One region of the Kitasatospora sp. NPDC085464 genome, then DNA from elsewhere that is predicted to be linked to it. Evidence: riboswitches for the same ligand, from Rfam matches in the RefSeq annotation. Region 1 holds a riboswitch; each other region holds the start of a gene.

Region 1 (7,317 bases):
GACAGCAACATTAGGTTAGGCTCACCTAACCAACTGGAGGTCCGTCCATGAGCCTGCCCACCGGCGACACCGAGGTCCCCGAGCCCACCACCGCCGAACGGATCCTGAGCCTGCTCGGCACGACCTCCTCGCTCGCCGTCCGTGCACTGGGCGAGCACCACGACCTGGACACCCCGGTCTCCGTCCACGGCTCCCGCCTGCGACTGCGCGCCCCACTGGACGCCCCGCTCACCGCGGCCGCCGCCCGGGCCACCGACGGCCTCGCCGTCGTCCTCGACGTCACCGACGTCTCCCCCGTCGCCGTCCGCGACCGCGTCCGCGCCCGCCTCACCCTGGCCGGCCGGCTCCGGCTGGCCCACCTCGCCGACGACGGCCTCAGCGTCCACCTGCGCGTGGACGTCGCCCACGCCGTCCTCGCCACCCCGTACGGCACCGGCGCGGTCACCGCCGCCGACCTCGCCCACGCCACCCCCGACCCGATGGCCCGCCACGAGGCCGCGATGCTCACCCACTTCGCCGACGACCACGCCGACGCGCTCGACGTCCTCACCCGCCTGCTCGACCCGGTGCTGCTCGCCCGGAACCCGGACGTCCGCCCGCTCGCCCTGGACCGCCACGGCCTGGTGCTGCGCCTGGACCACCCCGACGGCCACCGCGACGTCCGCCTGGTCTTCCCCGAACCGGCCCGCGACGTCGAGGACTTCGGCCACCGGATGCACGACCTGCTGACCGCCGCCCGGTACGGCCAGCCCGCCCACCGCGGCTGACTCCCGATCCCCTTCAGCGCGTCCAGCAGGCAGACCGTGCGAACGGATTGACCCACCGTCCGGTCGAACCGACCACCCCGGAGCGAGCCCCGTGCTGTACCGGCCCCGGAAATGGCAGCGGCCGGCCCGGCTCGCGAGGGAGGTGTGTCCCGCGAGCCGGGCCGGCCTGGGCGTGTCCCGCGCCCATGTCCACTGTGCGGCGATCACCCGGTCGAGCGGTCACCCGACATGACCATCCCGGAGGATCGATTCGCTCCGCAGCAGCGGTGGTTCCTGAAACCCCGGAAGGGTCAGAGCGCGACGCCGTGCGCGCGCAGGTAGGTGACCGGGTTGATGTCCGAGCCGTACTCCGGGGTGGTGCGGATCTCGAAGTGCAGGTGCGGGCCGGTCACGTTGCCGGTGGCGCCGGAGAGGCCGAGCTGCTGGCCGACGGTGACGGTCTGACCGATCTTCACGCCGATCGACGAGAGGTGCGCGTACTGCGCGTACTTGCCGTCGGCGAGCTTGATCTCGACCTCGTTGCCGTAGGCGCCGCCGTTGCCGGCCTTGACCACGACACCGTTGGCGACGGCGCGCAGCGGGGTACCGGTGGAGCAGACGAAGTCCTGGCCGGTGTGGTGGCCGGAGGCCCACATCGAGCCGGCGACACCGTAGGCCTCGCCCAGGACCGGGTTGGCCAGCGGCGCGACGTAGCCGGCGGTGGCGGCGACCGGAGCGGCGGTCACGGCCGGGGCCGGAGCGGCGGTCTGAACCTGGGTCTGCACCGGGGCGGCCGGCTTCGCGGCCTCGGTCTTGGCCTGGACCTTGACCTGCGGCTTGGCCGGCGTGGCGGGCTTGGCCGGAGCGGCCGGCTTCGCCGGGGCGGCGTCGGCGGACGGCGCGACGGCGTGGCCGGCGATGGTGAGCTGCTGGCCCGGGAAGATCAGGTTCGGGTTGGCGCCGACGACCGAGCGGTTCTGCTCGTACAGCGCGTGCCAGCCGCCCTCGACGTTCTTGACGTCGGCGATCTTGGACAGGGTGTCACCGCTGACGACGCGGTAGCTCTCGTGCGCGGCGGCCGGAGCGGCCTGCGCGGCCGGCTTGGCGTCGGCGGCGGGGGCGGCGGCAGCGGCAGCGGCGGGGGCGGCCTGCGCGACCGGGGCGGCCGGGGCGGTGTGGGCCTGGGCGCTGATCGCGGTCACGAGCGGGAGGGCGAAGGAGGCGCCGGTGACGGCGGTGGCGATGCCGATGCGGGCGGCGCGGGGCAGGGCGATACGACGAGCCTGAGCAGGCATGGAAGTTTCCTCTCCGACGCCTGCGAGGTGAGCTGTCGGGTTCGGGCTGGAGTTGCCCGGCCGCATGCGCGGCTTCACCCCAAGCCGGCCCTGGACGCCCGCGCCCTGAGGCGCGAACTCCGGTCCGGCGACTTACCTGTGGGTCCCCCGCTCCTGCCGTACAGAGTTCAGTTCGAACCACCCGGGCAGCGGCAGGACTCGGCGTTCCACCCGGTGGATCCGTCCGGGCTGGCCGGGCGGTCGCTGAACTAAAACCCATCCGTTCGGGTGAAGCAATGTCGATCTCTTGAATCCGCAACGACCCCCGGGGATCCGGTCACCCTCCGAATGATCCGCGGCACGGTGTGTACACAATCCATTCACCCCGTGCCACTGATCCACGACCCTGCGCCGACGACGACGGCGCTGCGCAGTCGTCCGCTCACGCACCGCCAGCCTCCAACACACCCACCGGTGAGCCTTGTCACGTACGCCCCACGGGGCCAGGATCGGGCCGTGGCCACCTCCGAAGCAGGCACCCTGCGCCTGGGCACCGCGCAGGGTCGCTGGGTACTCCTGGCAACGGTGCTCGGATCCAGCATGGCGATGCTCGACGGCACCGTGGTGAACGTCGCCCTGCCCCGCATCGGCGCCGACCTGGGCGCCTCCCTGGCGTCCCTGCAATGGACGCTGAACGCCTATCTGCTCACCCTGGCGGGCCTGATCCTGCTCGGCGGCGCGCTCGGCGACCGGTACGGCAGACGCCGGGTCTTCCTGATCGGCGTGGTCTGGTTCGCCGTCGCCTCCGCGGCGTGCGCCGCCGCGCCGAACATCCAGGTGCTGATCGCCGCCCGCGCCGTCCAGGGCATCGGCGGGGCGCTGCTCACGCCCGGCTCGCTCGCCATGCTCCAGGCCGTCTTCCACCCTGACGACCGCTCGGCGGCGGTCGGCCTGTGGTCCGGCCTCGGCGGGGTGTCGGCCGCGGTCGGCCCCTTCCTCGGCGGCTGGCTGGTGGACGGCCCCGGCTGGCGCTGGATCTTCCTGCTGAACCTGCCGCTCGCGGCCGCCGTCATCGCGGTCACCACCCGGTCCGTACCGGAGAGCCGGGACGAGAGCGCCACCGGCCGCTTCGACGTACTGGGCGCGGTGCTCGCCGCGCTCGCGCTCGGCGCGATCACCTACGCGCTGACCGCGGCCGGCGAAGGCGTGTCCCCCGCGGTCTGGGTCAGCGGCGTGATCGGCGTGGTGCTCGGCGTCGCCTTCGTCACCGTCGAGCGCCGCGCGCCCGAACCGATGCTGCCGCTCGGCCTCTTCTCCTCCCGGCTGTTCACCGCCGTGAACCTGGTGACCCTCTGCGTGTACGCCGCCTTCAGCGGCGTGTTCTTCCTGCTGGTGGTGCAGCTGCAGATCGTCGCCGGGTTCTCACCGCTGGTCTCGGGCTTCGCGCTGGTGCCGATCACCATCCTGATGCTGCTGCTGTCGGCGCGCGCCGGCCGGCTTGGCAAGCGGATCGGCCCGCGGATCCCGCTCACCGTCGGCCCCCTGATCTGCGCCGCCGGGGTGCTGCTGATGCTCCGCATCGGCTCCGACTCGTCGTACTGGACGGACGTGCTGCCCGCCGTCACGGTGATGGGCTGCGGGATGACCCTGCTGGTGGCGCCGCTGACGGCGACGGTGCTGGCCGCCGTCGAGGTCCGGCACGCGGGCATCGCCAGCGGGGTCAACAACGCCGCCGCCCGCGCGGCCGGCCTGCTCGCGGTGGCCGCCCTGCCGGCCTTGGCCGGGCTGAGCGGCAACGCCTACCAGGTGCCCTCCGAGGTCGACTCCGCCTTCCACACGGCGATGCTGATCTGCGCGGGCCTGCTGGCCACCGGCGGGCTGATCGCCTTCGCCACCATCCGGGGCAACGTGCTGGCGCCCGAGGAGAAGCCGGTCGCCGAGCCGAACTGCGACTGGCCCTGCGGCACCACCACCCCGCCCTTCGACCCGGGCCACGTCCACACGCGCGAGGGCCCCGCCACCGGTCCGGCGGCGGGGCCCACGCCCGAGAGCTGACGCGACGTCACCTCACCGGGACGTCACGGGACATCGACCTCAGAGGATGTCACCCGGCGCGTACTTGGCGGCCTCCGGGTAGGCGGCCGCGACGGCCTCCACCAGGCGGACCACCTCGGCGACCTGGGCGCCGGCCGCACCGGTGAAGGAGAGCTTGTCGGCCAGCAGCGCGTCCAGCGCGGCGCGGTCCAGCGGGATCCGCTCGTCGGCGGACAGGCGGTCCAGCAGCTCGTTCTCCCGGGCGCCCGCGCGCATCGCCAGTGCCGAGGCGACGGCGTGCTCCTTGATGACCTCGTGCCCGGTCTCCCGGCCGACGCCCGCGCGCACCGCGCCCATCAGCACCTTGGTGGTGGCGAGGAACGGCAGGTAGCGGTCCAGCTCGGTCTCGATCACGGCGGGGAAGGCGCCGAACTCGTCGAGAACGGTCAGGAAGGTCTCCAGCAGGCCGTCAAAGGCGAAGAAGGCGTCCGGCAGCGCGACCCGGCGCACCACCGAGCAGGAGACGTCGCCCTCGTTCCACTGGTCGCCGGCCAGCTCGCCGGTCATCGAGGCGTAGCCGCGCAGGATGACGGCCAGGCCGTTGACGCGCTCGCAGGAGCGGGTGTTCATCTTGTGCGGCATCGCCGAGGAGCCGACCTGGCCCTCCTTGAAGCCCTCCGTGACGAGCTCGTGGCCGGCCATCAGGCGGATGGTCTTGGCCAGGCTGGACGGCGCGGCGGACAGCTGGACGAGGGCGGTGAGCACCTCGAAGTCCAGCGAGCGCGGGTAGACCTGGCCGACGCTGGTCAGCACGTTCTCGAAGCCGAGGTGCCCGGCGACCCGGCGCTCCAGCTCGGCGAGCTTCTCGGTGTCCCCGCCGAGCAGGTCCAGCATGTCCTGGGCGGTGCCGACCGGGCCCTTGATCCCGCGCAGCGGGTAGCGGGCGATCAGCTCCTCCAAGCGGCGGAAGGCGACCAGCAGCTCGTCGGTGATCGACGCGAAGCGCTTGCCCAGGGTGGTGGCCTGCGCGGCCACGTTGTGCGAGCGACCGGCCATGACCAGCTCGGAGTGCTGGGCGGCCAGCTTGGCCAGGCGGACCAGCACGGCCACCGTGCGGTCGCGCACGTGTTCCAGCGACTGGCGGATCTGCAGCTGCTCGACGTTCTCGGTCAGATCCCGCGAGGTCATGCCCTTGTGGATCTGCTCGTGGCCGGCGAGCTCACTGAACTCCTCGATCCGGGCCTTCACGTCGTGGCGGGTGATCCGCTCACGGGCGGCGATCGAGCCGAGGTCGACCTGGTCGATCACCCGCTCGTAGTCGGCGACGGCGTTCGCCGGCACCTCGACACCGAGGTCCTGCTGGGCCTTCAGGACGGCCAGCCACAGGTGGCGCTCAAGGACCACCTTGTGCTCGGGGGACCACAGCTGGGCCAGGGTCGCCGAGGCGTACCGGGAGGCCAGGACATTGGGGATCTGGGGCTTCGCGCTCACGCTTCGCAAGAGTAACAGCCGAGGTCACGCCGGACGTCGGCGGATGGGGTGGGCTGGGTCAATTGAGCGACCTTCAGGTGACGCGCCACAACCTTCTCACCGCAATAATACCACATCGATGAACGGACTTCCACCGACCGCCCGAGAATCCAGCGGTGTCCTCCCCGAGGCCCTGCGCACCGAACAGCACCGCCTCACCCGGCTCTACGACCGGCTGGACACCGTCCGCGAACGCGCCCGCCGCACCGCCGCCGGGGCCCACGACGCAGCCGCACCCGACGGCACCCACCAGGCCCGGCTGGAGCGCGAGGTCCGCGCCCGCGAGGCCACCCGCCACGCCGCCCGGCTCGACGCCGTCGAACGCGGGCTCTGCTTCGGCCGCCTCGACGAGCGCGACGGCACCGTCCGCTACATCGGCCGCACCGGCCTGACCGACGACGCGTACGAACCGCTGCTGCTCGACTGGCGCACCCCGGCCGCCCGCCCGTTCTACACCGCGACCCCCGCCGCCCCCGGCACCGTCGTCCGCCGCCGCCACCTGCACACCCGCGGCCGCACCCTCACCGGTCTGGACGACGAGGCGCTCGACCTCGCCAGGCTCGACGACTCCGGCCGCCGCGGTCTGGTCGGTGAGGCCGCCCTGCTCGCCGCCCTCGACCGGGAACGCACCGGCCGGATGGGCAGCGCCGTCGCCACCATCCAGGCCGAGCAGGACCGGGTGATCCGCTCCCCGCTGCGCGGCGCCCTGGTCGTCCAGGGCGGCCCCGGCACCGGCAAGACCCTCGCCGCCCTGCACCGCGCCGCCTACCTGTTGTTCACCCACCGCGCCGCGCTGGAGCGCCGCGGCGTCCTGCTGATCGGCCCCAACCCCGGGTTCCTGCGGTACATCGACGAGGTGCTGCCCGCGCTCGGCGAGACCGAGGTGCTGCTGCGCACCGTCGGCGAGCTCTACCCCGGTGTCACCGCGGCCGGCACCGACGCCCCCGCCACGGCGGTCGCCAAGGGCGGCCCCTGGATGGCCGGGGTCCTCCGCCGCGCCCTCGCGGCGCACCAGTCGGCGCCTGCCGAGGGCCTCGACCTCGGCGAGGGACTGACCGTCTCCGCGCGGGCCTGCGCCCAGGCCCGGGACGCCGCCCGCGGCCTGCGCGTGCCGCACAACCGGGCCCGCGCCTTCTACCTGCGCACCCTGCTCGACGCCCTCGCCATCGCCCAGGCGCTTTCCCTCGGCCGCCCGTACGACGAGGAGGAGGCCCACTACGCCCCGCGGTGGCCTGGCGCGCCGTCCTGCGCCGCGTCCCGGCCGGCTCGCTCACCATCGTCGGCGACCTCGCCCAGACCGGCTCCCCGGCGGGGGCCCGCAGTTGGGCCGAGATGCTCGACCCACACCTGCCCGGCCGCTGGCGCGAGGAACGCCTGAACGTCAACTACCGTACGCCGGAGCCGATCATGGCGCTCGCCGCAGCCGTCCTGCGCACCGTGGCGCCCGACCAGCAGCCGCCCGAGTCCATCCGCCCCGGCACCGAGCGCCCGCGCGCGGTCCCCGTCCCGGACGCCGACTTCGCCACCGCGCTCGCCCGGCTCCCCGGAACGCCGGGCACCCTGGGCGTGATCGCCCCGGACGACCTGGCTGCGGAGCTGGGCGCGGTGACCGTCGCGGCCGCCAAGGGGCTGGAGTTCGACGCGGTCGTCGTGGTCGAGCCGGCCGCCCTCCGCCCGCGCGACCGCTACGTCGCCCTCACCCGGTCCACCCGCACGCTCACCCTGCTCCACCA
Region 2 (7,317 bases), on a different contig from region 1:
TCCGGGACCTGGGCGTTGTCGCCGGCGGCCCAGACGTAGTCGAAGCCCTGGACCTGGAGGGTCGGCGCGGTGTCGACGTGGCCGCGCGGGCCCAGCGGCAGACCGAACTCGGACAGCACCGGGTTCGGCTTCACGCCGGCCGTCCACACGATGGTGGAGGCGTCCATCTCCATGCCGTTCTTCAGCATGACGTGGCCGTCGACGCAGGAGTCCATCGAGGTCTCGATGTAGACCTCGATGTTGCGCTCTTCGAGCTTCTCCTTGGTCCACAGACCGAGGTCCGGGCCCATCTCGGGGAGGATTCGGTTGGCGGCCTCGACCACGACGAAGCGCATGTCGTCGCGGCTGACGGTCCGGTACAGCTTGGACGCGTCGCGCGCCATGTCCTCGATCTCGGCGATCGTCTCGATGCCGGCGAAGCCACCGCCGATGACGACGAAGGTCAGGGCCTTGCGGCGGACCTCCTCGTCCGTGGTGGACTCGGCCTTGTCGAGCTGGGCCATGACGTGGTTGCGGAGGCCGATGGCCTCCTCGACCGTCTTCATGCCGATGCCGTTCTCCGCCAGACCCGGGATCGGGAAGGTGCGGGAGACCGAGCCGGTCGCGACGACCAGGTACTCGAAGGGCAGCTCGTAGCTGTCGCCGGCCGCGGGCTGGACGGTGGCGACCTTGCGGGCGTGGTCGATGCCGGTGACGGACCCGGTCAGCACCTCCGCCTGCTTGAGGGCGCTGCGCAGCGGCGCGACGAGGTTGCGGGGCGCGACGTTGCCGCCGGCCGCCTCGGGGAGGAAGGGCAGGTACGTCATGTACGACCGCGGGTCCACGACCGTGACGGTCGCTTCGCCGTAGCGCATCTTCTTGAGGATGCGCATCGCGGCATACAGGCCGACGTAACCACCGCCGACAATGAGGATGCGAGGACGCTCCGTGGTGCTCATATCCGAAAGTATCCAGCACCGTCCGGAGCAGCCTTCGTGAGCCCGGTCACAAGCTCATGGACCCCCCGTGCTACACTGCGCGGCCACAAAACCGGCACGGGCGCGCAACCTCACGGCCCTTCACGCCCCCTCGTGAACATGCGCCGGAGCACCACCCTGCTGAGCAGCAACGATCCGTACAGGGCCCGGGTTCCCGCGCGTGGTTTTGATATTCAAACCCCGAACGAGCCCTGACCTGCGATCCAAGGGGCGTCACCGCCGGGAGGCCTTCGGTCCCACAATTCGGACGTAGCGGGCGAGCCGGTGCGACGAATGGCCCGATCGTCATGTGAAGAAATTCACGAACCTTTTCGCACGGGCCCGGGCGCGTCCCGGCCCCGGCCCTCCGAAAGGGGTGCCGGGGCCGGTCGGGTAAGCCCTGCCCGGGGTCAGGAGGCGATACCCCAGGCGATCCCGTCCAGGATGTCGTGCTCGCTCACGACCACCTCGGCGGCGCCGGTGCGCTCCATGATCTCCAGCAGCTCCAGCGCGCCGGCCGCGATCACGTCCACCCGGCCCGGGTGCATCGACGGGATGGCCGCGCGTTCGGCGTGGGTCGCGGCCAGCAGCTCACGGGCGATCTCGGCGACCCGCTCCCGGCCGATCCGCGAGTGGTGGATCGCGGCGGAGTCGTAGTCCGGCAGGCCCTGGGCGATCGCGGACACCGTGGTGACCGTCCCGGCCAGACCCACCAGGGTGGCCGCGCCGGTCAGCGGGACGACCTCCTCGGCCTTGTCCAGCTCGGCCCGCACGTGCGCCCGGGCCTCGGCGACCTGCTCCGCGGAGGGCAGCTCGGCGCCGCCGAAGTGCCGCTCGGTGAGCCGCACGCAGCCGATGTCCACCGAGCGCGCCGCCTGCACGTCCTCCGCGCCGAGCACGAACTCGGTCGAGCCACCACCGAGGTCGAACACCAGGTAGGGGGCGGGGAACTGACCCCCGGTCAGCTCCTTGGTGGCGCCCAGGAAGGACAGTCGCGCTTCCTCCTCGCCGCTCACCACCTCGGGCTCGACGCCCAGGACGTCGCGCACGCCCTTGACGTACTCGTCGCTGTTCTCGGCGTCCCGGGAGGCGCTGGTGGCGACGAAGCGCACCCGCTCCGGGCCGACCCCGAAGCCGGAGATGATCTCCTGGTACTCCCGGCAGGCCGCGAAGGTGCGGGCCAGCGCGTCCGGGTGCAGCCGGCCGGTCTGGTCCACGCCCTGACCCAGCCGGTTGACGATCATCCGGCGGTCGAGGTCGGTGATCTCCCCGGTCTCCGGGTCCAGGTCGGCGACCAGCAGCCGGATCGAGTTGGTGCCGCAGTCGATCGCGGCGACTCGGGTCATGGTCACTGCGACTCCTGCTGCCCGCCGGTGTCCCCGGCCGACCCGCCCGGGGCCGCCGGGGACTGCGCCGCGTCCTCGGCCGGCTCCTGCGCGGCACGCTTCTTGGCGGCGCGCTCGGCGGTCTTCTGCTGCTTGGCGGCGATCACGGCGTCGTGGTCCTGGTCCTTGGCGCGGTTGCGGGCGACCCGCTCACCGGCCGCCTGGACCTCGGCCGGGGAGACGCACGGGCCCTTCGCCCACCAGTCCTCCAGCATGCCGATCGCCTCGTCGCCGAGCGGGTTGACGCCCTCGCCGGCCGCCAGCGAGTGGCCGACCAGCACGTGCAGGCACTTCACCCGGTCCGGCATGCCGCCGGCGCTCGGGAAGCCCTCCAGCACCTCGATGGCGTCGCGCCGGGCGATGTAGTCCTCGTGCGCCTCCTGGTAGGCGGCGGCCAGCTCCGGGTCCTCGGCGAGCCGGGCCGTCTGGTCCTTCATGACGCCTTCCGCCTCCAGGGTGCCGATCAGCGAGGCGGCCTTGGGGCAGGTCAGGTAGTAGAGCGTCGGGAACGGCGTGCCGTCGGGCAGGCGGGGAGCCGTCTCCACGACGTCCGGGTTGCCGCACGGGCAGCGGTGGGCCACGCCGCGCAGGCCGCGCGGCACCCGGCCGAGCTGGGCGGCGATGGCCGCGACGTCGGCGTCGGAGACGGCGGGGTGGTTCTCAGTGGTCATGGGGGGAGGTGTCTCCAACGGGGGACGGTGGGAGCGAAAGGGGGGTGCCGGGGGCCGGCGCGGCGGTGTCGGCGGCGTCGACCGAGTCCCAGATGCTGGTGTACCAGGGCTTGGCGGCCGTCGCCTGACCGGCAGCCACCCCGGCGGCGGGGGCGCCGGCGGCGGACGAGGAGGGCTTGGCGGAGGCCTGGTCGGCCGGATCCACCGCGATGTACGGGGTCTCCCCCGGCACCGCGTAGTGCAGCCGGGCGCGCGCCTGCGCCTTGACGTACTCCGGGTCCTGCCAGCGGGCCCGGTCCCGGCGCAGCTGCTCGACCTGCCGGCGCACCTGGTCGGCCTTCGCCCGCTGGGCGGAGATCTCGGCGCGCTGGGAGATGAACTGCCGCGTCGGGTAGGCGAGGATCGCCACCAGTGAGCACAGCACCAGGACGAGGACGGTCGCCCGGCTCGTGAACCGAGGCCGGGCCGCCAAGCCCGGGATCCTCCAGCCTGCCATCTCCCGTATCCCCTCCTGGTCGCGACGGTGCCCCGCCGTCCACCCTACGGGGTGAACGGCGGGGCACCGGTCAGGCTTGCGCTACCGGGAGCGCTCGGCCCTCGTGACCTCGCGGTCTCAGCCCTCGTGCTTGAAGCGCGGGAAGGCGCCGCGGCCGGCGTACTCGGCGGCGTCGTCGAGGATCTCCTCGATGCGCAGCAGCTGGTTGTACTTGGCGACGCGCTCGGAGCGGGCCGGGGCACCGGTCTTGATCTGGCCGCAGTTGGTGGCGACGGCCAGGTCGGCGATGGTGACGTCCTCGGTCTCGCCGGAGCGGTGCGACATCATGCAGCGGTACCCGTTGCGCTGGGCCAGCTCGACGGCGTCCAGGGTCTCGGTCAGCGAGCCGATCTGGTTCACCTTCACCAGCAGCGCGTTGGCGGTGCCGGTCTCGATGCCCTTGCCCAGGCGGGCCGGGTTGGTGACGAACAGGTCGTCGCCGACCAGCTGGACCTTGTCGCCCAGCTTGACGGTCATGGCCTTCCAGCCGTCCCAGTCCGACTCGTCCAGCGGGTCCTCGATGGAGACCAGCGGGTAGGCGGCGACCAGCTCGGCGTAGTACTCGATGAGCTCGGCGGCCGAGAGGGCCTTGCCCTCGAACTGGTAGGCGCCGTCCTGGTAGAACTCGGAGGCGGCGACGTCCAGGGCCAGCGCGACGTCACGGCCGGGCACGTAGCCGGCCTTCTGGATGGCCTCGGTGATCAGGTCCAGGGCCTCGCGGTTGCTGTCCAGGTTCGGCGCGAAGCCGCCCTCGTCGCCCAGGCCGGTGGACAGCCCGCGCTCCTTCAGCACGCCCTTGAGGGTGTGGTAGACCTCGACGCCCCAGCGGACGGCCTCGGAGAAGGACTCCGCGCCGATCGGGGCGATCATGAACTCCTGGATGTCGACGTTGGAGTCCGCGTGCGAGCCGCCGTTGAGGATGTTCATCATCGGGACCGGCAGGACGTGCGCGTTCGGGCCGCCCAGGTAGCGGAACAGCGGCAGGTCGCTGGCCTCGGAGGCGGCGTGCGCGACGGCCAGCGAGACGCCCAGGATGGCGTTGGCGCCGAGCGAGGACTTGTCCGGGGTGGCGTCCAGGTCCAGCATGGCCTGGTCGATCAGGCGCTGCTCGGTGGCGTCGTAGCCGACCAGCTCCGGGCCGATCTGCTCGATGACGGCGAGGACGGCCTTCTCCACGCCCTTGCCGAAGTAGCGGTTCTTGTCGCCGTCGCGCAGCTCCAGGGCCTCGAAGGCACCGGTGGAGGCACCCGACGGGACAGCGGCACGACCCGTGCTGCCGTCGTCGAGGCCGACCTCGACCTCGACCGTGGGGTTGCCGCGGGAGTCGAGGATCTCACGGGCTACGACGACATCGATGGACGGCACGAGGCATCTCCTTGCGGAAGCAGGGTCCCGCTGACGGTGGCGCTGTCGGCGGGACGATTGCGGAGTCGTTACGGACCAGAGCCTAACCGCCCGGGCTCTCCAGGCCACGTCGGCCTCGGTCCCGTCTCAGCGTGTGGCCCCGCTACCCACCGGTAGTTCACCTGCTTGTCCCAGCTTGTCCCACCGGATCGGGCGAATGCGGACGAAGGGGGCCGGCCGGACCGACCCCCCGTCACGCGTGTCGCCGGTGCCACCAGGGACACGCCGGCTCAGCCGAGGTGCAGCACCTGGCCGGGCAGGATCAGGTCCGGGTCGCCGCCGACGGTGGAGCGGTTCTGCTCGTACAGCGCGTGCCAGCCGCCGGACACGCCCTGGGTGGCGGCGATGGTCGACAGCGTGTCACCGGCGTGGACGGTGTAGTCGTGGCCGGTCTGCGCGACCGGGGCCGGCTGCGCGGGGCGCGGGGCCGCGTGCTTGGGAACGTACTGCTGCGCCGACTGGTCGACGGGCTTCTCGGCCTGCACGGGGGCGGCGTGCTTCGGGGCCTGCTTCTGTACGGGCTTCGCGGCCGGCTTCTCGGCGGGCTTCTGGACCGGCTTCTCGGCCGGCTTCTGGGCCTGCCGCTTGGGCGTCTGCTGCTGAGGGGCCGACTGCGGCTTGGAGTCCGAGGAGGTGTCGACGGACGCCGGGGCACCGCCCTTGGTCAGGCCGGCCTTGACGGAGCAGACCGGCCAGGCGCCGGGGCCCTGCGAGGCGAGCACCTTCTCGGCGATCGAGATCTGCTGCGCCTTGCTGGCCTGGTTGGCCTGCGCCGCGTACGAGGTGCCGCCGTACGCCTTCCAGGTGCTGGAGGTGAACTGCAGGCCGCCGTAGTAGCCGTTGCCGGTGTTGATGCTCCAGTTGCCGCCGCTCTCGCACTGGGCGACGGCGTCCCAGGTGGAGACCGGGGCGGCGGAGGCGCCGGTCGCGGTGAGGAGCGGCATCGCGAGTCCGACGCCGGCCACACCGGCGACGGCGATGGCCTTCTCGGTCTGGGTGCGACGACGGTGACGGCCGGTTCCAACGAACAGCATGAAGAGGTCCCTCTCCGCACGCCTGCGAGGTGAGCTGTCGGGTTCGGACCGGGAGGTGGCCCGGCCGCCGTACGCGGAAACGATTCCGCTCGGGCGGCTTCACCCCAAGCCGTGGGGACGGCAACAAACCTGGTTCCCCCGCCCCTGCCCAGGGTTCTGGTCGGTTTCCCGTGACGCGGCGGGCAGGATTCGGCGTTCCGCGCACGAGGTCCGCAGCTGCGAACTCCAGGGAGAGTAGACAGATCTTCAGACCGATCACAAGCTCATATCCCGGATATCACACAGAAATTACGGCACGTGTCCGATCGCCTACCAACGGCGCCACTATGTCGGCATTGATGGGGTTTCACACCCCACCGGGAGCACGCCGGGCGACGTTCCGTCAGCGCGCCGCCCGGCGTTCCGCCACCTCGCGTCAGTTCGCCGGGGGCGCGGAAGGAGCGTGCGGCGGCGTATGCGGGGAGCGGCTCTCCGGAGTGAATTCGACCGGGAGTTCCCGCAGGCCACGCATGATCAGACCGCCCCGCCAGCGCAGATTCTCCGGGCTTTCCGCGAGCTGCAGATCGGGCAGCCGGGAAAGCAGCGTGGCCAGTGCGGCACGCCCCTCCGAACGGGCCAGCGGAGCACCGATGCAGTAGTGGATGCCGTGCCCGAACCCCAGGTGCGGATTGTCCGTCCGGGCCAGGTCCAGGGTGTTCTCGTCCGCGAACCGGGCCGGATCGCGGTCCGCGGCGGCCAGCACCACCAGCACCGGATCGCCGACCGGGATGTCCACCCCGCCGATGGTCACCGGACGCGTCGCGAACCGCCAGGTCGCCAGCTCCACCGGCCCGTCGTAGCGCAGGAGTTCCTCGATGCCCGTCTCCAGCAGCGCGCTCTCCCCGCGCGCCACCGACTCCTGCAGCAACCGGCGCTGGCCCGGGTTGCGCAGCAGCGCGTACGTCCCGTTGCCGATCAGGTTCACGGTCGTCTCGAAACCCGCGAAGAGGAGGATGAAGGCCATCGCCGCGGCCTCGTTCTCGGTCAGGTGCTCACCGTGGTCGCTCGCGCGGATCAGGCCCGAGATCAGGTCGTCCCCGAGGTCCGCCCGCTTGCGGTGGATCAGCTCCAGCAGGTACGCCCGCATCCGCTTCACCGCCCGCCCCACGCCGCCGCGTTGGCCGCCGCCGTGCCGGATCATCATCCCGGCCCAGTCGCGGAAGTCGTCCTGGTCCTCGGCCGGCACGCCCAGCATGTCGCAGATCGCGTAGATGGGGAGCGGGAAGGCGAACTCGTGGATCAGGTCCGCCGAGCCGCGCTGCGCGAAGCCGTCGATCAGCCGATCGGTGAGCT
Region 3 (7,317 bases), on a different contig from region 1:
GGCTACCGTTCGGACTATGAACGACGAAGACCTGCGGCTCGCCCCGCGCACCAGGGCCGCCGACCTGCTCGCCTGGGCGGCCGAGCAGGGCCGCACGCCGGTGGCCGAGGGGCCGCTGCGCGCGGTGCTGGCGCTGCTGGAGCTGGGCGAGAGCAGGATGCACGACGGCTGGCCCGAACTGACCTCCGACGCGGTGGAGCACCTGCTGTACGAGCGCCTCCACCTGTACGTCCAACCCGCGCCCGAGGAGGACCCGCTCGCGTACGGCGAGGCGGTCCGGCTGCTGATCGACCACCAGCGGGCGGTGCGGCGGCTCAACGCCAAGCGCCAGGAGCGGCTGCACGCCGAGGCCGAGTGGCAGGGCGAGGTCGCGGCCGGGCTGCTGCGCCGCGCCGACCTGGTGACCTGGCCCCGGCTGTACGCGCTGCTGCTGCACGCGCACGGGGTGGACGTCGCGGACGGGGCGGCGGTGCGGGACTGGCTGACCGGCTTCGCCGGGCTGGCGGAGGAGGAGCGGCTGGCCGCGTACGAGGCGCTGGTGCCCACCGGCTGGCTGGACGAGCCGGACGAGCAGGGCTGGGGACCGGGACGGGTGCTGTCGGTCGGCATGGCCACGGACGGCGCCCGGCGGCTGCTGGAGCAGGGCCTGATGCGGCGCAGCTACCGCAACCTGGCCGAGCTGACCGCGCTCGGGCGCCCGATGCCGGACGAACTGGCCGGGGACTTCGGGCACTTCGAGGACTCGGCGGTCGACGCGGCACTCGACCTGTTCGGGGAGTGGACGGTGCCCGGGCTGCCGCGGCTGCTGGTGGCGGAGTTCCCGGAGCTGGCGCCGGAGCCGGGCCAGGAGGAGATCGACGCCTACCTGGCGCAGCTGCCCGCCGAGGAGTAGCCGCGTGGAAACGGGAAGCCCCCGGCCGTGCGGCCGGGGGCTTCCGGGTGGCTGTTGCGGGCTTCCGGGAGGCCGCTACGGGCCTCCGGGTGTCCGTTACGGGTTGAGGCCGTGCTGCTGGAGCCAGGGCTCCGGGTCGACCGGGGCGCCGCCGCCGGGGCGGACCTCCAGGTGCAGGTGCGGGCCGGTGACGTTGCCGGTCGCGCCGACCTTGCCGATCTGCTGGCCGGAGGTGACCTTGCCGGAGCCCGCGATGATCGAGGAGAGGTGGCAGTACCAGATCTCGGTGCCGTCGGGCAGGGTCTCGACGATCCGGTAGCCGTAGGAGCCGGACCAGCCGGCCGAGGTGATGGTGCCCTGGCCGAGCGCGTAGACCGGGGTGCCGGTGTCGGCGGCGAAGTCCAGGCCGGTGTGCAGGTTGGCCCAGTAGCGGGCGCTCTGGCCGTAGTGGGCGGAGAGCCGGTAGTCCTTCACCGGGAGGGTGAGGGCGGCGGCCCGCTTGGCCTCCGCCTCCTCGGCGGCGCGCTTGGCCTCGGCCTCCTTGGCGGCGGCCTTGGCCTCGGCCTCCTGCGCGGCCTGCACGCGGGCGGTCTCCTCGGCGGCGGTGCGCTGGCTGTCGGCCTGCTGCTGGATGCGGGCGGCGAGCGCGAGGCCGGGGTCGGCGGAGAGGGCGACCGGCGTCTCGTCCGGGGCCTCGACGGCGGGTGCGGCGGCCGGGGTGGCCGAGGCGAAGCCGGTGGCGCCCAGGGTGGCGGCGACGGCGGTGACGCCGAGCAGCGGGGAGGTGCCGCGGACCTGACGCGGCATCCGGTGCCGGTTGGTCTCGGCCTCCGGGCCGAGGGCCTCGGGGCCGTCCGCACCGGGGTGGTCGAGGAGCTGGGTACCGGCTGCGGGGCCGGCCGGGTGTGCCGGAGTGTGCGTCGACGCCACGGAGGCGCGCTCCTTTCCTTCCTTCGCGCCTACCGGGTTAGCTGACGGGTTCGGAGCAGGAAGGTCTCCTACGGCCGGGCCGGGGCCCCGCCGATTCACCCCAAGGAACGTGGTTCCCCGGCTCCCTGACCTGCCCGGAGGCCGGCCGGCGGGATTAGGCGACGGCGCACGGTGCCGTCTGGGTACGGCGTTGACAACCGCGCTGCGTTATCAAACGTTAATCCTAGGACGCTCTGATTCCAAGCCATCCGTCCGGGACGGCCGTGGAGCGAGTGATAGGACGTCAACGAACGACCCTTCGACACGAGCACTCCATCTGAGTACTCCTACTCATGTGCGGCCCGGCCGGGCGGCCGCATCCTGACGCCATGAGCGCACCGATGCAGAACCGCACGACGGCCGCCTACTACATCCAGGCCATCCTCTCCTTCGCCCTGTCGGGCACGGCCCTCGCCGTCGGGATCGCCTACCTGCCGGTCGGCGGGTGGACCCGGGCGTTCCTCGGGATCGGCCTCCTCTACACCGTCAGCTCCGCGTTCACCCTGGCGAAGGTGGTCCGGGACCGACAGGAGACGAACGAGATCGTCAGCCGGGTCGACCAGGCCCGGCTGGAGAAGCTGCTCAGCGAGCACGACCCGTTCAAGGTCGAGGGGGTCTGAGGCGGGCCGCCCGACACCCCCTCCCCCTCCGCCGCGATCGAGCACTTGACGGCTAAGGCTATTAGCCTTAGCTTTATGGCTATCGGCAGCACCGCCGATGCCCGCAGCGGAGGACCGAGGAGGCCCACCATGAACGCCACCATCACCCCGGACACCCAGTACCTGACCCTCCCCGGCGGGCGGATCGCCTTCGACGACACCCGGCAGGGCGACGGCACCCCCGTCGTCCTGCTGCCCGGCATGCTCGACAGCCGCGCCGCGTACCGGCACCTCCGCCCGCTGCTCGTCGCCGCCGGCCACCGGGTCGTCACCATGGACCTGCGCGGCTTCGGCGAGTCGTCCATCGCCTGGGACGACTACGACCCCGCCGCGATCGCCGACGACGTCCTCGCCCTGCTCGACCACCTCGGCATCGAGCGCGCCGTCCTCGCCGGGAACTCCTACACCGGCGCGACGGTCGTCAAGGTCGCCGGGGACGCGCCGGAGCGGGTCGCCGGGATCGTCCTGATCGACGCCTTCGTCGAGAACCCGCAGCCCGGCGCCCTGATGCGCGGCGTCCTCGGCCTGATGGGCGCGGCGCTCGTCCACTGGCCCGCCTTCTGGGGCTTCTACCTGCGCCGGATGGCCTTCCCCGGCGCCAAGCCCGCCGACTTCGACGCCTACGTGAACGGGCTGGTCGCCGCGCTGCGCACCCCGGGCCGCAAGACCGCCACCCGCGGGTACGTCACCGGGAACTCCTCGCCGGTCGGCTGGACGGCCGCCGTGCGGTGCCCGGCGCTGGTGGTCATGGGCAGCAAGGACCCCGACTTCCCGAAGCCGGAGCTCGTCGCCGACCGGCAGGTCGCGGCGCTGGGCGCGCGGAAGGCGATGATCGAAGGGTCCGGGCACTACCCGATGGCCGACGACCCGCAGGCCACCGCGGACGCCCTGCTGCCCTTCCTCGCCGAACTCGCCTGACCGCCCGACCGCCCGGCCCACCCGGCCCGCCACAGGCCCACCACCGACCGGCCACCGGGGGCCGACCCACGGCGGGACCGCCGCCCGACCACCGCCGACTCCCGCACGAGAGAAGCCCGAACCATGCCCCGCATAGGACTGACCCCCGACCAGGTCGTCGACCACGCCATCGCCCTCCTGGACGAACAGGGCACCGAAGCCCTCACCCTCGCCGCGGTCGCCGCCCGGGCCGGCGTCGCCACCCCCTCGCTGTACAAGCACGTCAGCGGTGGCCTCGCCGAACTGCGGCGGCTGATCGCCGTCCGGGTCACCGGGGAACTGGCCGACTGCCTCGCCGCCGCCGCGGTCGGCCGCAGCGGGGACGACGCCGTCGCGGCCGTCCTGCGCGCCTACCACGCGTACGCCACCGAGCACCCGCACCGCTACAACGCCCTCCCCCAGGCCCCGCAGCCCGACGACGACCTCGCCGAAGCGGCCGCGCGACTCGTCGGCGTGATCATCGCCGTCCTGCGGGAGTACGGGCTCGACGGCTCCGAGGCGATCCACGCCGCCCGGACCGTCCGCTCCCTGGCCCACGGCTTCGCCTCCCTCAGCACCGCCGGTGCCTTCCGGCTCGCCGAGGACCTCACCACCACCCAGGACCGCCTCATCGCCACCCTCACCACCGGCCTCCGCGCCTGGCCCGCCTGACGGGCCGCCCACGCACCCGGCGGACCGGCGGACACCGGGGGCGTCGAGCCGGCCGACCCCCCGCGGCGCCCCGACGGAGGACGGGTGGACGCCGGAGGAAACGCCGGAGGAAACGCCGGGGGAAACGCCGGGGGAAACGCCGGGGGAGGCGCCGGGGGAGGCGCCGAGGGGAGGCATCGAGGGAAGACGCCGCCGGCCCCGAGGATCCGCTTTCGCGACATCCTGCACACAGGCCCCACACATCCCAGGGCGCGAACCGGCCATCGGGTGGGTTCGGGACGGGTGGCGGCCGACCCGGCGGAGCCGCCCCGAGGGCTTGCCCCAGAGGGCGATCGGGGACGAACGAGTCCGGAATGCGGGCGGATTGACTTGATTTTGACGAGATCCGGTCACTTGGCGAGATCCGTTCACACCTTCGTAGGATCATCACCCTAGAATTCGCCGCGTGACGATGACTCAGTGGTCAGTAACGGCAACCGGCGTGCTCGCCGTCCTCGCCCTCGTGGCCGCCGCGCGCTACCACGCCGTGTCCGTCACCCAGCGCGGCCGCGCCGACCGGCTGCAGCACGAACTCGCCCGGCTCCAGGAACAGCTCACCGCCGAACTCTCCCGCCGGGGCGTGGACCTGGCCGCCGTCCAGCACGAGCAGGAACTCACCGCCTCCACCCAGCGCGCCTTCCTCAGCGTGGCCCGCCGGATCCTGGTGATGGCCCACGACCAGCAGGCGCTGCTGGACGAGATGGAACGCACCCACGACGACCCGGCACTGCTGGAGGGCCTGCTCAAGGCCGACCACGCGGCCGCCCAACAGGCCAGGCTCGCCCAGACCCTGGCCGTGCTGTGCGGCGCCCGGGCCGGCCGGCACTGGCCGGAGCCGGTCACCCTGGAGGACGTCGTCCGCGGCGCCCAGTCGCGCATCCTGCCGTTCCAGCGGGTGGTGGTCCGCAGCCGGATCGAGACCGCGGTGGTCGGCGCCGCGGCCGAGGCGCTGATCCACGCGATCGCCGAGCTGCTGGACAACGCCACCCGCTACTCCCCGCCCAGCACCCAGGTGTTCGTCACCCTGATGCCGGTGCACAACGGCGCCGTCATCGAGATCGACGACGGCGGCGTCGGCATGCCCGAGCAGGCCGTCGCCAAGGCCGCCGCCGCGCTCGCCGGCGGCAGCACCCTGGAGGTCTCCCGCCTCGGCGAGGTCCCGCAGCTGGGCCTGGCCGCGGTCGGCCGGCTCGCCGAGCAGTACGGCTTCCGGGTCACCCTCAGCTCGGCGCCCTCCCCGTACGGCGGTGTCCGCGTGGTCATCCTGCTGCCGAACGCGCTGCTCACCGAGCCGCTGCCGCCCACCGTCCCCGGCTTCGGGCCGGGCGACCCGGCGTTCAGCCCCGGCCCCGGGCCGGCCTCCCCGGCCGACCACCCCCTGCTGGAGACCCCGCCACCCGGCCGGGCCCCGGTCGGCGGCGACACCCCACCGCCGCTGCCCCGCCGCAGCCACCGGCGCGACCGCGCCAACCGGCCCGCCCAGCACGCGGCTCCCCCGCCGCCCGCCCCGCCGTACCGCTCGGCCCGGGACGCGCAGACGTTCATGGCGATGTTCCAGGCCGGGACCGCCAGCGGCCGGTCGGCCGCCCGGGGCCAGGGCCGGAACGCACCCGGCCCCTCCTGACCACTCCCGCACGCTTCCCCCGACTCCCCCCGACTCCCCAGCGCTCCGGAGAACTCCATGACCACCACGCCTGATCTCGGTTGGCTGCTCGCCGACATCATCAATGTCCCGCAGGTCCAGCACGCCGTCGTCGTCTCCAACGACGGCCTGGAGATCGGCCGCAGCGCGGGCATCGCGCGCGAGGACGCCGAACGGCTCGCCGCCGCCTGCTCCGGCCTGCAGTCCCTGGCCCGCGGCGTCGCGACGGGCTTCGGCGGACCGGGCAGCGCCACCCGCCAGATCATCATCGAGTACGGCGGCGGCTACCTCTTCATCGTCGCCGCCGGGGCCGGTGCGCACCTGGCCGTGGTGACCAGCGAGGCGGTGGACGCCGGCCTGGTCGCCTACCAGATGCAGGTCCTGGTCGAGCGGATCGGAGCCCACCTCACCAGCCCGCCGCGCGTCGACCACGCGGCGGGGGGCCACCGGTGAGCGGGCCGGTCCGGCCGTACGTCATCACCGGTGGCCGCAGCCGCTCCACCCGCCCCGAGCTGGCCCTGGAGAGCCTGGTCAGCGCGTTACCCGAGCCTCCGGAACTGCCCGAGCACGTGCTGCTGAACCGTGAGCACCGGCGCATCCTCGGACTCTGCCACAGCCTGCTGTCCATCGCCGAGGTGGCGGCCCACCTGGGGCTGCCGCTCGGCGTCGTCAAGGTGCTGGTCGGGGACCTGTGGGACCTCGGCGCCGTGCAGGTGCTCCCACCCGTCCCGCAGGCCGAACGCCTGCCCACAACCCTTCTGGAAGAGGTGCTCGTTGGCCTCCGCCAACTCCGCTGAAGCCGCCCCCGGGGCCGCCGGGTCCGCCGACGGGCCGCAGTACCTGCCGTCCTCGGTGCAGGGCGCGGTCAAGATCCTCGTCACCGGCCCGTTCGGGGTCGGCAAGACCACCCTGGTCGGCTCGCTGAGCGAGATCACCCCGCTGCGCACCGAGGAGACCATGACCGCCGCCAGCAGCGGCGTCGACGACCTCACCGGGCGCGGCGGCAAGACGACCACCACGGTCGCGCTGGACTTCGGCCGGATCACGCTCAACCCCCGGCTCGCGCTGTACCTGTTCGGCACCCCCGGGCAGCAGCGGTTCTGGCCGCTCTGGGACGACCTGTCGCGCGGCGCGCTCGGCGCCATCGCCATGGTCGACCTGCGCCGGCCGGACGAGAGCTTCGACGTCCTCGGCCGGCTGGAGGAGCAGCGCATCCCGTTCGCGGTGGCGGTCAACACCTTCCCGGACACACCGAGTTACCCGGAGGAGGAACTGCGCACGGCGCTGGACCTGCTGCCGGACGTACCGATCCTGTTCTGCGACGCTCGCGACCGGCGGCAGTCCTACGACCTGCTGATCGACTTCGTCGACCACCTGCACCGCAACTCGATCCTGGAGCTGCAGGGATGAACGCCTCCGACCCCGGGGCCGCGGGCGCCCACGGCTGCCCCGTCGCCCACGGCGGCAGCCTGCCCGGCGGCCTGCCGGTGGGCGTGCCGCTGACCCCG
Region 4 (7,317 bases), on a different contig from region 1:
TCACCCGGTTCGACGTGACCCGCACCGCGCGGGTGACCGAGTTCCTGCACTTCGACCTGGCCGGCGACTCCAAGGTCGAGGAGACCGAGGTGCTGAGCGAGACCGTCGAGTCGGTGCGCTGCCGCTGGTGCAACGCCGTCGACCAGGTCGAGCTGGTGGCCCGTCCGGGTGCCGAGGGCGCGGAGGCCCCGGCCGAGCAGGGCTGACGCCCGCGGGTGCGGCGGGCGGCGCGCGGCGCGCCCGTCCGCCACACCGGACAATACGGAACAAGACGCACGGGGCGTGACGACGGGGGGTCGCGGCCGTACCCCGCCGGAGAACAGGATCGGAGCCGAGGACGTGGTGGACGCAGCGAAGGAGCCCGGCGAAGCGCAGGGGCTTCGGCCCGCTGCGCAGGCGCAGGTGCCGGACGCCGGGACGGGACCGGCGGAGGGCGCTGCGTCCGGAGCCGTCGACGCGGCGGCCGTCGGACCCGATGCCGTCGGGGCGCAGACCGCTTCGTCCGACCCGGCAGACCTGGCAGACCCGGCAGACCCGGCAGACCCGGCCGAGTCCTCCGACGCCTCCGGGGCAGCGTCGGAGCGCGGCGCCGAGAAGCTGGACCGGCCGCTGCCCGAGGGAGTGCGCCGACGGGTGGTCGGGCTGGCCTCGGACGCGCTGGGCGGACTGCCGCCGGGCGAGCTCCCGCAGAGCCTGCGTCAGTACGTGAAGTTCACCCCCGCGCGGCGCGCCAAGTACGCGGCCACCGCGCTGGCGGCCGCGCTGGAGGCGGAGCCGGCCTTCCGGGTGCGGATAGCGGAGCGGCTGCGGCTGGGACAGCCGGACCTGGTGAGGGCGCTGGAGTCGGGCAGCGTCCCCGGCGCCGCCGATCCGATGGACGTCGCGGCCGCCGCCTACCTGGTGCGCTCGGCGGGCTGGAGCCGACTGGTCGCCGAGGCCGGCGAGGAGGCCGAGCGGGCCGGCGCCGAGGACGCGGCCGCGGAGGCGACCCGGCTGGTGGAGAAGCTGCAGGCCGAGCTGGCCGAGGTGCGGGCCACCGCGCGGGCGGACCTGGACCGGCAGCGCGTGGAGTTCGAGGGCGTCCGGCGGGAGGCCGAGTCGCTGCGCAAGAAGGTGCGGTCGCTGGAGAGCGACACCCGCCGGGCGCAGGCCGAGACGCGTCGGGTGGCCGGGGAGCTGGAGGCGGTGAGGGCCCAGGGCGCCGCCGAGCGCAGTGCGGCCGAGACCGAGGCGCGGCGGCTCAAGCACCGGCTCTCGGAGCTGGAGAACGCCGCCGAGCAGGGCCGCCGGTCGGCCCGCGAGGGGCGCAGCGTCGAGGACATGCGGCTGCGGCTGCTGCTGGACACCGTGCTGCAGTCGGCCCAGGGCCTGCAGCGGGAGCTGGCGCTGCCGGTCGCCCAGATCCGCCCGGCGGACCTGGTGGAGGCGGTGGTGCCGGGCGCGGCCTCGCCGCACGACGTGGCGCGGCGCGGGCTGGCCGAGGACGACCCGGCGCTGCTGGACCAGCTGCTGGCGATCCCGCAGGTGCACCTGGTGGTGGACGGCTACAACGTGACCAAGACCGGCTATCCGACGCTGCCGCTGGAGCAGCAGCGGATCCGGCTGCTGGGCGGGCTGGCGATGCTGGCCCAGCGCACCCAGGCGGAGGTCACCTGTGTGTTCGACGGCCAGGACCTGGACGTTCCGGTGATCATGGCGCCGCCGCGCGGGGTCCGGGTGCGGTTCAGCCGGACCGGGGAGACCGCGGACGAGCTGATCCGCCGTCTGGTGCGGGCCGAGCCGCAGGGCCGTCCGGTGGTGGTGGTCTCCGCCGACCGGGAGGTCGCGGAGGGCGTGCGGAAGGCGGGCGCGCGCCCGGTGGCGTCGGTGCTGCTGCTGAACCGGCTGGCGCGGCCCTGAGCGTCGGCCCGCTAGGATGACACCTGGTCAGCGCCGCGTCCACGACCGTGTGCGGGTGCGGTGAAGCCGGTGTGGTGAACGGGGTTCACGCCTTCGGGGGAGTGGCAAAGCGGATAGATCCGCACTAGGGTCTGGCGTCAAACCTATTTTCCGGTTCCTCATCCGATCGGGTGAGTCCGTTGGAAGAAGGAGCCGGTCCCTTGGCCTCCCACCGCCGTCCCAAGCAGCCGAGCCGCGCGCGGATCTCCGTGCTCACCGCTGCCGCTGCGACCGCGGTCGCCCTCTCCGCCCAGGTGGCCGCGCACGCCGCGCCGCAGCCGAACAAAACGGACGTCAAGGCGCAGATCGACCAGCTCCAGGAGGAGCAGGAGCAGGCGGCCGAGAAGTACAACGGCGCCAAGGAGCGGGCCGACCAGCTGCGCAAGCAGGCCGACCAGCTGCAGGACCAGGTGGCCCGCGGCCAGGAGCAGATGACCCAGCTGCAGGGCGGCCTGGCCGAGGTGGCCGGCGACCAGTACCGCAGCGGCGGCATCGACCCGTCCGTCCAGCTGATGCTCTCCTCCGACCCGTCGGGCTACCTGGAGAAGGCCTCGACGGTCCAGCAGGCCAGCACCACCCAGGCCGAGGCGCTCAAGTCGCTGCTGGACGAGCAGCGCCGGCTGGACCAGGAGAAGGCCGAGGCGGCCGCCGTGCTGGCCTCGCTGGACAGCACCACCAAGGACCTGAACCAGGCCAAGGCGGACGTCAACACCAAGCTGCAGGCCGCCCAGGACCTGCTGAACTCGCTCAGCGCCGCCGAGCGCACCGCGCTGAAGGCCCAGCAGGCGCAGGACGACCGGGCCTCGCGCGGCAGCGACCGGGTCGACCTGAGCAACCTGCCGCCGGCCAGCGGGTACGCCGCGGTGGCCGTCGCCAAGGCGATGAGCAAGCAGGGCTCGCCGTACGTGTGGGGCGCCACCGGTCCGAGCACCTTCGACTGCTCCGGCCTGATGCTCTGGGCGTACGGCCAGGCCGGCGTCTCGCTGCCGCGCACCTCGCAGGAGCAGGGCCACTACGGCACCGCGGTGCCCGGACTGGCCGCGGCCCAGCCCGGCGACCTGGTCATCTACGGCGGTGACATGCACCACGTCGGGATGTACATCGGCAACGGCATGGTGGTCCACGCGCCGCACACCGGTGACGTGGTGAAGGTGATGAAGGCCGACGCGATGCCGATCAACACCATCCGCCGGGTCTGACGGCCCGACACCCTCCGGGGGCCCCGTGCGGGCCCCTGTGATCCGCGCCACCTCCGACGGGGTGGCGTTCGGGTTTTCGACCGTTTCGCGAGCGGCGGGTGAGGCCTGATCAGCCTTGCGTACGGTCGTGATCACCATCGGTCATTTTCACAAAAGAACTTGGGCAATCTTCCGTCTTTTTTCTGACAAGGATTTGAACCGATCACGGTTCAGTTACTAGGGTCGTGCTTCGAACCACCGCACTGTCGATCACCCAGCCAGGGTGGCGGCGGTGGTTACCGCCGAGTTCGCGAGGCAGCGGGGCAGGTCGAAGCGACTGCCCGACAGGGGAGCCCAGTGGTCGGGGGCGCTGCGGAGCGGAGCCGGGGAACCACGTTCCTCCGGGGTGAATCGGCGCCAGGTCGGCCGCTGGAACGGCCGTGAGGCGTCGTAGGGCATGCTTCCGGCCCGAACCCGTCAGCTCACCCGGTAGGCGGACGTAGGAAGAAGGAGCCCGCCTTCGTGGCGTCCCATCGTCGTCCCAAGCCAGCAAGTCGCGCCCGGGTCTCGATCCTGACCGGTGTCGCCGCCGCTGCCGTCGCCCTCTCCGCGCAGTCCGGCGCCCACGCCGACCCGCAGCCGACCAAGGACCAGGTCAAGGAGCAGGTCGACCAGCTCAACGAGCAGGCCGAGGTGGCGACCGAGCAGTACAACGCCGCCCAGGAGAAGCAGCAGACCCTGGAGAAGCAGGTCTCCGGCCTGCAGGACCAGGTGGCCCGTCAGCAGGCCCAGGTGACCGAGCTGCAGGGCGGACTCGCCGAGATCGCCGGGGAGCAGTACCGCAACGGCGGCATATCCCCGACCGTCCAGCTGATGTTCTCGTCCAGCCCGGACAACTTCCTCAACCAGGCCGGTGCGCTGAACCAGGCCGGTGACACCCAGAAGAACCAGCTGAAGCAGCTCCAGGAGCAGCAGCGCAAGCTCGACCAGGACCGCACCGAGGCCCAGGGCAAGCTCGCCGAGCTGGAGTCGACCACCCAGCAGCTGAAGGCCTCCAAGGACGAGGTCCAGGCCAAGCTGAAGGCCGCCCAGGACCTGCTCAACACCCTGACCGAGCAGGAGCGCCAGGCGCTGCGCGCGGCCGAGGAGAAGGCCGCCGCCGACGCCAAGGCCCAGGCCGACGCCGCCGCGAAGGCGCAGCAGAACGCCGACCGCGCCTCGCGCGACAACAGCCGCACCGACCTCTCCACGCCGTCGTCCACGCCGGCCGGCAAGCTCCCGGCCCCGGGCAGCTCGCGCGGTGCCGCCGCGCTCTCCGCCGCCGCCTCCAAGGTCGGCAGCCCGTACGTGTGGGGCGCCACCGGCCCGAGCTCCTTCGACTGCTCCGGCCTGATGGTCTGGGCGTTCAACCAGGTCGGCGTGTCGCTGCCGCGCACCTCGCAGGAGCAGGCCCACGCCGGCACCCGGATCGGCACCGACCTGTCCCAGGCCCAGCCCGGCGACCTGCTGATCTTCTACGGGGACGCCCACCACGTCGGCATCTACGCCGGCAACGGCCAGGTGCTGCACGCCCCCAAGCCGGGTGCGTCGGTCCGCTACGAGGCCGTCACCAACATGCCGCTGAGCGGCATCGTGCGGGTCTGACCCCGTTCGGCTCCTCGCAGGCCCGGTCTTCCACCGCGGAAGGCCGGGCCTGCGGCGTTGGCGGCTGCTCGGGCTGATGTCCGATTGGGGGTCAAATATTCGGGTCCGTAGGGGTTTGGACTCGCTTGCCCGGACTCGCTAACGTCTGCCACCGGACTCCCGCTCGACGGCCGCCCGCCACGGGCGGCCGCGGGGCCGCGCCGCAGGATTGGAGCCGCTGCCGTGCTTGTGCACCGCCGTTCCCAACTGCTCGCCCGTGCACTGGTGCTGACGGCGGCCGCCACCACCGCGCTGGGCGTGGCGACCGGCGGCGGCGCCCACGCCGCCCCCGGCAGCCCGGACCCGGCCGACCGCAAGGACGTCCAGGCGCAGGTCGAGCAGCTCTACGACGAGGCCGAGCAGGCGTCCGAGCAGTACAACGCCGCGCAGGAGGCCCAGCGCCGGCTCCAGGGGGAGACCACGATCCTGCAGGGCGAGATCGCCGTCGCCCAGGACCAGCTCAACGAGCTGCGCGGCGACCTGGCGACCGTCGCCGGGGCCGAGTACCGCGGCGGCGGGATGACCCAGACCGCCCAGCTGATGCTGTCCCCCGACCCGGAGGGCTACCTCGCCCGCGCCCGCACCATGGGCCAGGCGTCGCAGCGGCAGCAGGAGACGCTGCACGAGCTGGTCACCCGCCAGCGGTGGCTCGACCAGCGGCGGACGGAGGCCACCGGAAAGCTCGCCGAGCTCGACCAGGCCCGCCGCTCGCTCGCCGACGGCAAGCAGCAGATCCAGCAGCGGCTGGCCAGGGCGCAGAAGCTGCTCAACGGCCTCGACGCCGCCGAACGGGCCAGGATGACCGCCCAGGACGCCCGGGACGCCGAGCAGCGCGCCACCCGCGGCACCGACCGGCTGGACCTCGGCACCGCCCCGCCCGCCTCCGAGCGCGGGGCGGCCGCGCTGGCCGCCGCGGTGCGCATGATCGGCTCGCCGTACGTCTACGGAGCCACCGGGCCCCGCGCGTTCGACTGCTCCGGTCTGATGTACTACAGCTGGCGGCAGGCCGGAGTGACCCTGCCGCGAACCTCGCAGGCCCAGGCGTACGCCGGCCGGCGGATCGACCTTTCCGAGGCGCGACCGGGAGACCTGGTGATCTTCTACCGGGACATGCACCACGTCGGCATGTACGCCGGCGGCGGCGTGATCGTGCACGCCCCCTACCCGGGCGCCAAGGTCCGCTACGAGAGCGTCAACGCCATGCCGGTCTCGGGGGTGGTCCGGCTCTGAGCGCGTCCCCTTCCCACCCCGCCGGACCCGATCCGGCGCACGTACCCCGCCGCGCGCTGTCCCGGCGGGGTGCGCTGCTGCTCGCGGTCGGCGGGCTGGCCCAGCTGTCGCTGCCGCCGCTCGCCCCGGCGGCGGCACCGGTCGGGGCGGTCGCCGACCGGCGCGCCGCGGTGGCGGCGGTGCTGGCGGAGCGGGCGCGCACGCTGGAGGCCCGGTCGGGGCTGCCGGTGGCCGAGGCGGCGTACCGCAACCTGGTGCTCGCCGCGGGCGGCGGGCCCGACCGGCTGACCGCCGTGGCCGACCTGGCGGTGCGGATCGCCGGGTACGACGACCACCCCGTGGTGTACCCGCGCCGGATCGAACTGGCCGCGGCCGCGGACGGCTGGCGGGTCGAGCGCGAGGAGAGCGCCGACGGGCCGCCGGCGCTCTGGGACTTCGGCGCCGTCCGGCCGGCGCCGGGCACGCACAGCCTGGTGCTCGCTTCGGCCGACGGCCCCGACCCGGCCGGGCTGGTCGTGGTGGGCGACCGCGCGGTGCCCGCCGTCGAGGAGGTCTGGGGCGACGCCTGGCCCGGCCGGCTGCTGCTCGAACTGCCCGCCACCGAGGAGCAGTTCGCCCGGCTGCTGGAGGGCGACCCGGCGGGCTGGGCGGACATGGCGGCGGTCACCGTGGCCGCCCCCGGCGCACCCCGGAACACCCCGGCGGACCGGGTGCTGGTCAACCCGGAGGCGTACGGCCGGCTCAGCGGCTTCGGCCGCCAGGTGGTCGTCACGCACGAGGCCACCCATGTCGCGACCAGGGCCGACACCCGCGCCTGGACCCCGATGTGGCTCTCCGAGGGCGTCGCCGACTGGACCGCCTACCGCGACAGCGGCCGCAGCCCGCAGCAGATCGCCCCCGAACTGGCCCGGGACGTCGCCGCCGGGAGGCTGCCCGCCGAACTGCCCGCCGACCGGGACTTCGCCGCCGGCGCCACCGGCATCGCCCAGGCCTACGAGCAGTCCTGGCTCGCCTGCGAGCTGATCGCCCGCCGCAACGGGCCGCAGGGGCTGGTCGCCTTCTACCGGGCGGTCGGCGCGGACGACGGGCAGGGCGAGGACCGCGAGCGCCGTACGGACCGGCTGATGCGCGCCGAACTGGGCGTCGGCCTGGCCGACTTCACCCGGCTCTGGCTGGACGAGGTGGCGGCGCTGAAGGACTGAGGCCGGCGGGCCGCAGCAGCGTCAGCGCCGCGGCTCGGCCGGCGTGCCCAGGTGGTCGATGCCGTCCAGCAGGTCCTGCTCGTACG

What was found. A riboswitch is a leader RNA that binds a small molecule or an ion and turns the genes downstream of it on or off. The one in region 1 is predicted to bind cyclic di-AMP.
Region 2: another riboswitch for cyclic di-AMP. It lies ahead of ACIGG8_RS36410 (transglycosylase family protein); the one in region 1 lies ahead of ACIGG8_RS06710 (peptidoglycan DD-metalloendopeptidase family protein).
Region 3: another riboswitch for cyclic di-AMP. It lies ahead of ACIGG8_RS36550 (M23 family metallopeptidase); the one in region 1 lies ahead of ACIGG8_RS06710 (peptidoglycan DD-metalloendopeptidase family protein).
Region 4: another riboswitch for cyclic di-AMP. It lies ahead of ACIGG8_RS13085 (NlpC/P60 family protein); the one in region 1 lies ahead of ACIGG8_RS06710 (peptidoglycan DD-metalloendopeptidase family protein).

Annotation. Positions count from the first base shown of each region.
Region 1 covers NZ_JBITTM010000005.1:211,893-219,209, forward strand. The annotation lists gene ACIGG8_RS06705 (DUF2470 domain-containing protein) at 48-767, shown strand; gene ACIGG8_RS06710 (peptidoglycan DD-metalloendopeptidase family protein) at 1,058-2,041, opposite strand; cyclic di-AMP (ydaO/yuaA leader) riboswitch at 2,044-2,224, opposite strand; gene ACIGG8_RS06715 (MFS transporter) at 2,537-4,075, shown strand; gene purB (adenylosuccinate lyase) at 4,115-5,545, opposite strand; gene ACIGG8_RS06725 (HelD family protein) at 5,664-6,962, shown strand; gene ACIGG8_RS06730 (ATP-binding domain-containing protein) at 6,917-7,317, shown strand, end outside.
Region 2 covers NZ_JBITTM010000058.1:44,966-52,282, reverse strand. The annotation lists gene ACIGG8_RS36435 (NAD(P)/FAD-dependent oxidoreductase) at 1-938, opposite strand, end outside; gene ACIGG8_RS36430 (Ppx/GppA phosphatase family protein) at 1,367-2,302, opposite strand; partial or broken gene ACIGG8_RS36425 (DUF501 domain-containing protein) at 2,509-3,030, opposite strand; gene ACIGG8_RS36420 (septum formation initiator family protein) at 3,002-3,484, opposite strand; gene eno (phosphopyruvate hydratase) at 3,626-4,912, opposite strand; gene ACIGG8_RS36410 (transglycosylase family protein) at 5,182-5,985, opposite strand; cyclic di-AMP (ydaO/yuaA leader) riboswitch at 5,991-6,157, opposite strand; gene ACIGG8_RS36405 (cytochrome P450) at 6,401-7,317, opposite strand, start outside.
Region 3 covers NZ_JBITTM010000059.1:24,836-32,152, forward strand. The annotation lists gene ACIGG8_RS36545 (hypothetical protein) at 17-892, shown strand; gene ACIGG8_RS36550 (M23 family metallopeptidase) at 989-1,822, opposite strand; cyclic di-AMP (ydaO/yuaA leader) riboswitch at 1,835-1,993, opposite strand; gene ACIGG8_RS36555 (YiaA/YiaB family inner membrane protein) at 2,191-2,481, shown strand; gene ACIGG8_RS36560 (alpha/beta fold hydrolase) at 2,611-3,438, shown strand; gene ACIGG8_RS36565 (TetR-like C-terminal domain-containing protein) at 3,562-4,128, shown strand; gene ACIGG8_RS36570 (ATP-binding protein) at 4,580-5,791, shown strand; gene ACIGG8_RS36575 (roadblock/LC7 domain-containing protein) at 5,849-6,262, shown strand; gene ACIGG8_RS36580 (DUF742 domain-containing protein) at 6,259-6,606, shown strand; gene ACIGG8_RS36585 (ATP/GTP-binding protein) at 6,584-7,219, shown strand; gene ACIGG8_RS36590 (cytochrome P450) at 7,216-7,317, shown strand, end outside.
Region 4 covers NZ_JBITTM010000012.1:115,966-123,282, reverse strand. The annotation lists gene ACIGG8_RS13100 (hypothetical protein) at 1-206, shown strand, start outside; gene ACIGG8_RS13095 (NYN domain-containing protein) at 517-1,899, shown strand; gene ACIGG8_RS13090 (NlpC/P60 family protein) at 2,100-3,137, shown strand; cyclic di-AMP (ydaO/yuaA leader) riboswitch at 3,475-3,628, shown strand; gene ACIGG8_RS13085 (NlpC/P60 family protein) at 3,639-4,760, shown strand; gene ACIGG8_RS13080 (NlpC/P60 family protein) at 4,983-6,029, shown strand; gene ACIGG8_RS13075 (hypothetical protein) at 6,209-7,231, shown strand; gene ACIGG8_RS13070 (glycosyltransferase 87 family protein) at 7,253-7,317, opposite strand, start outside.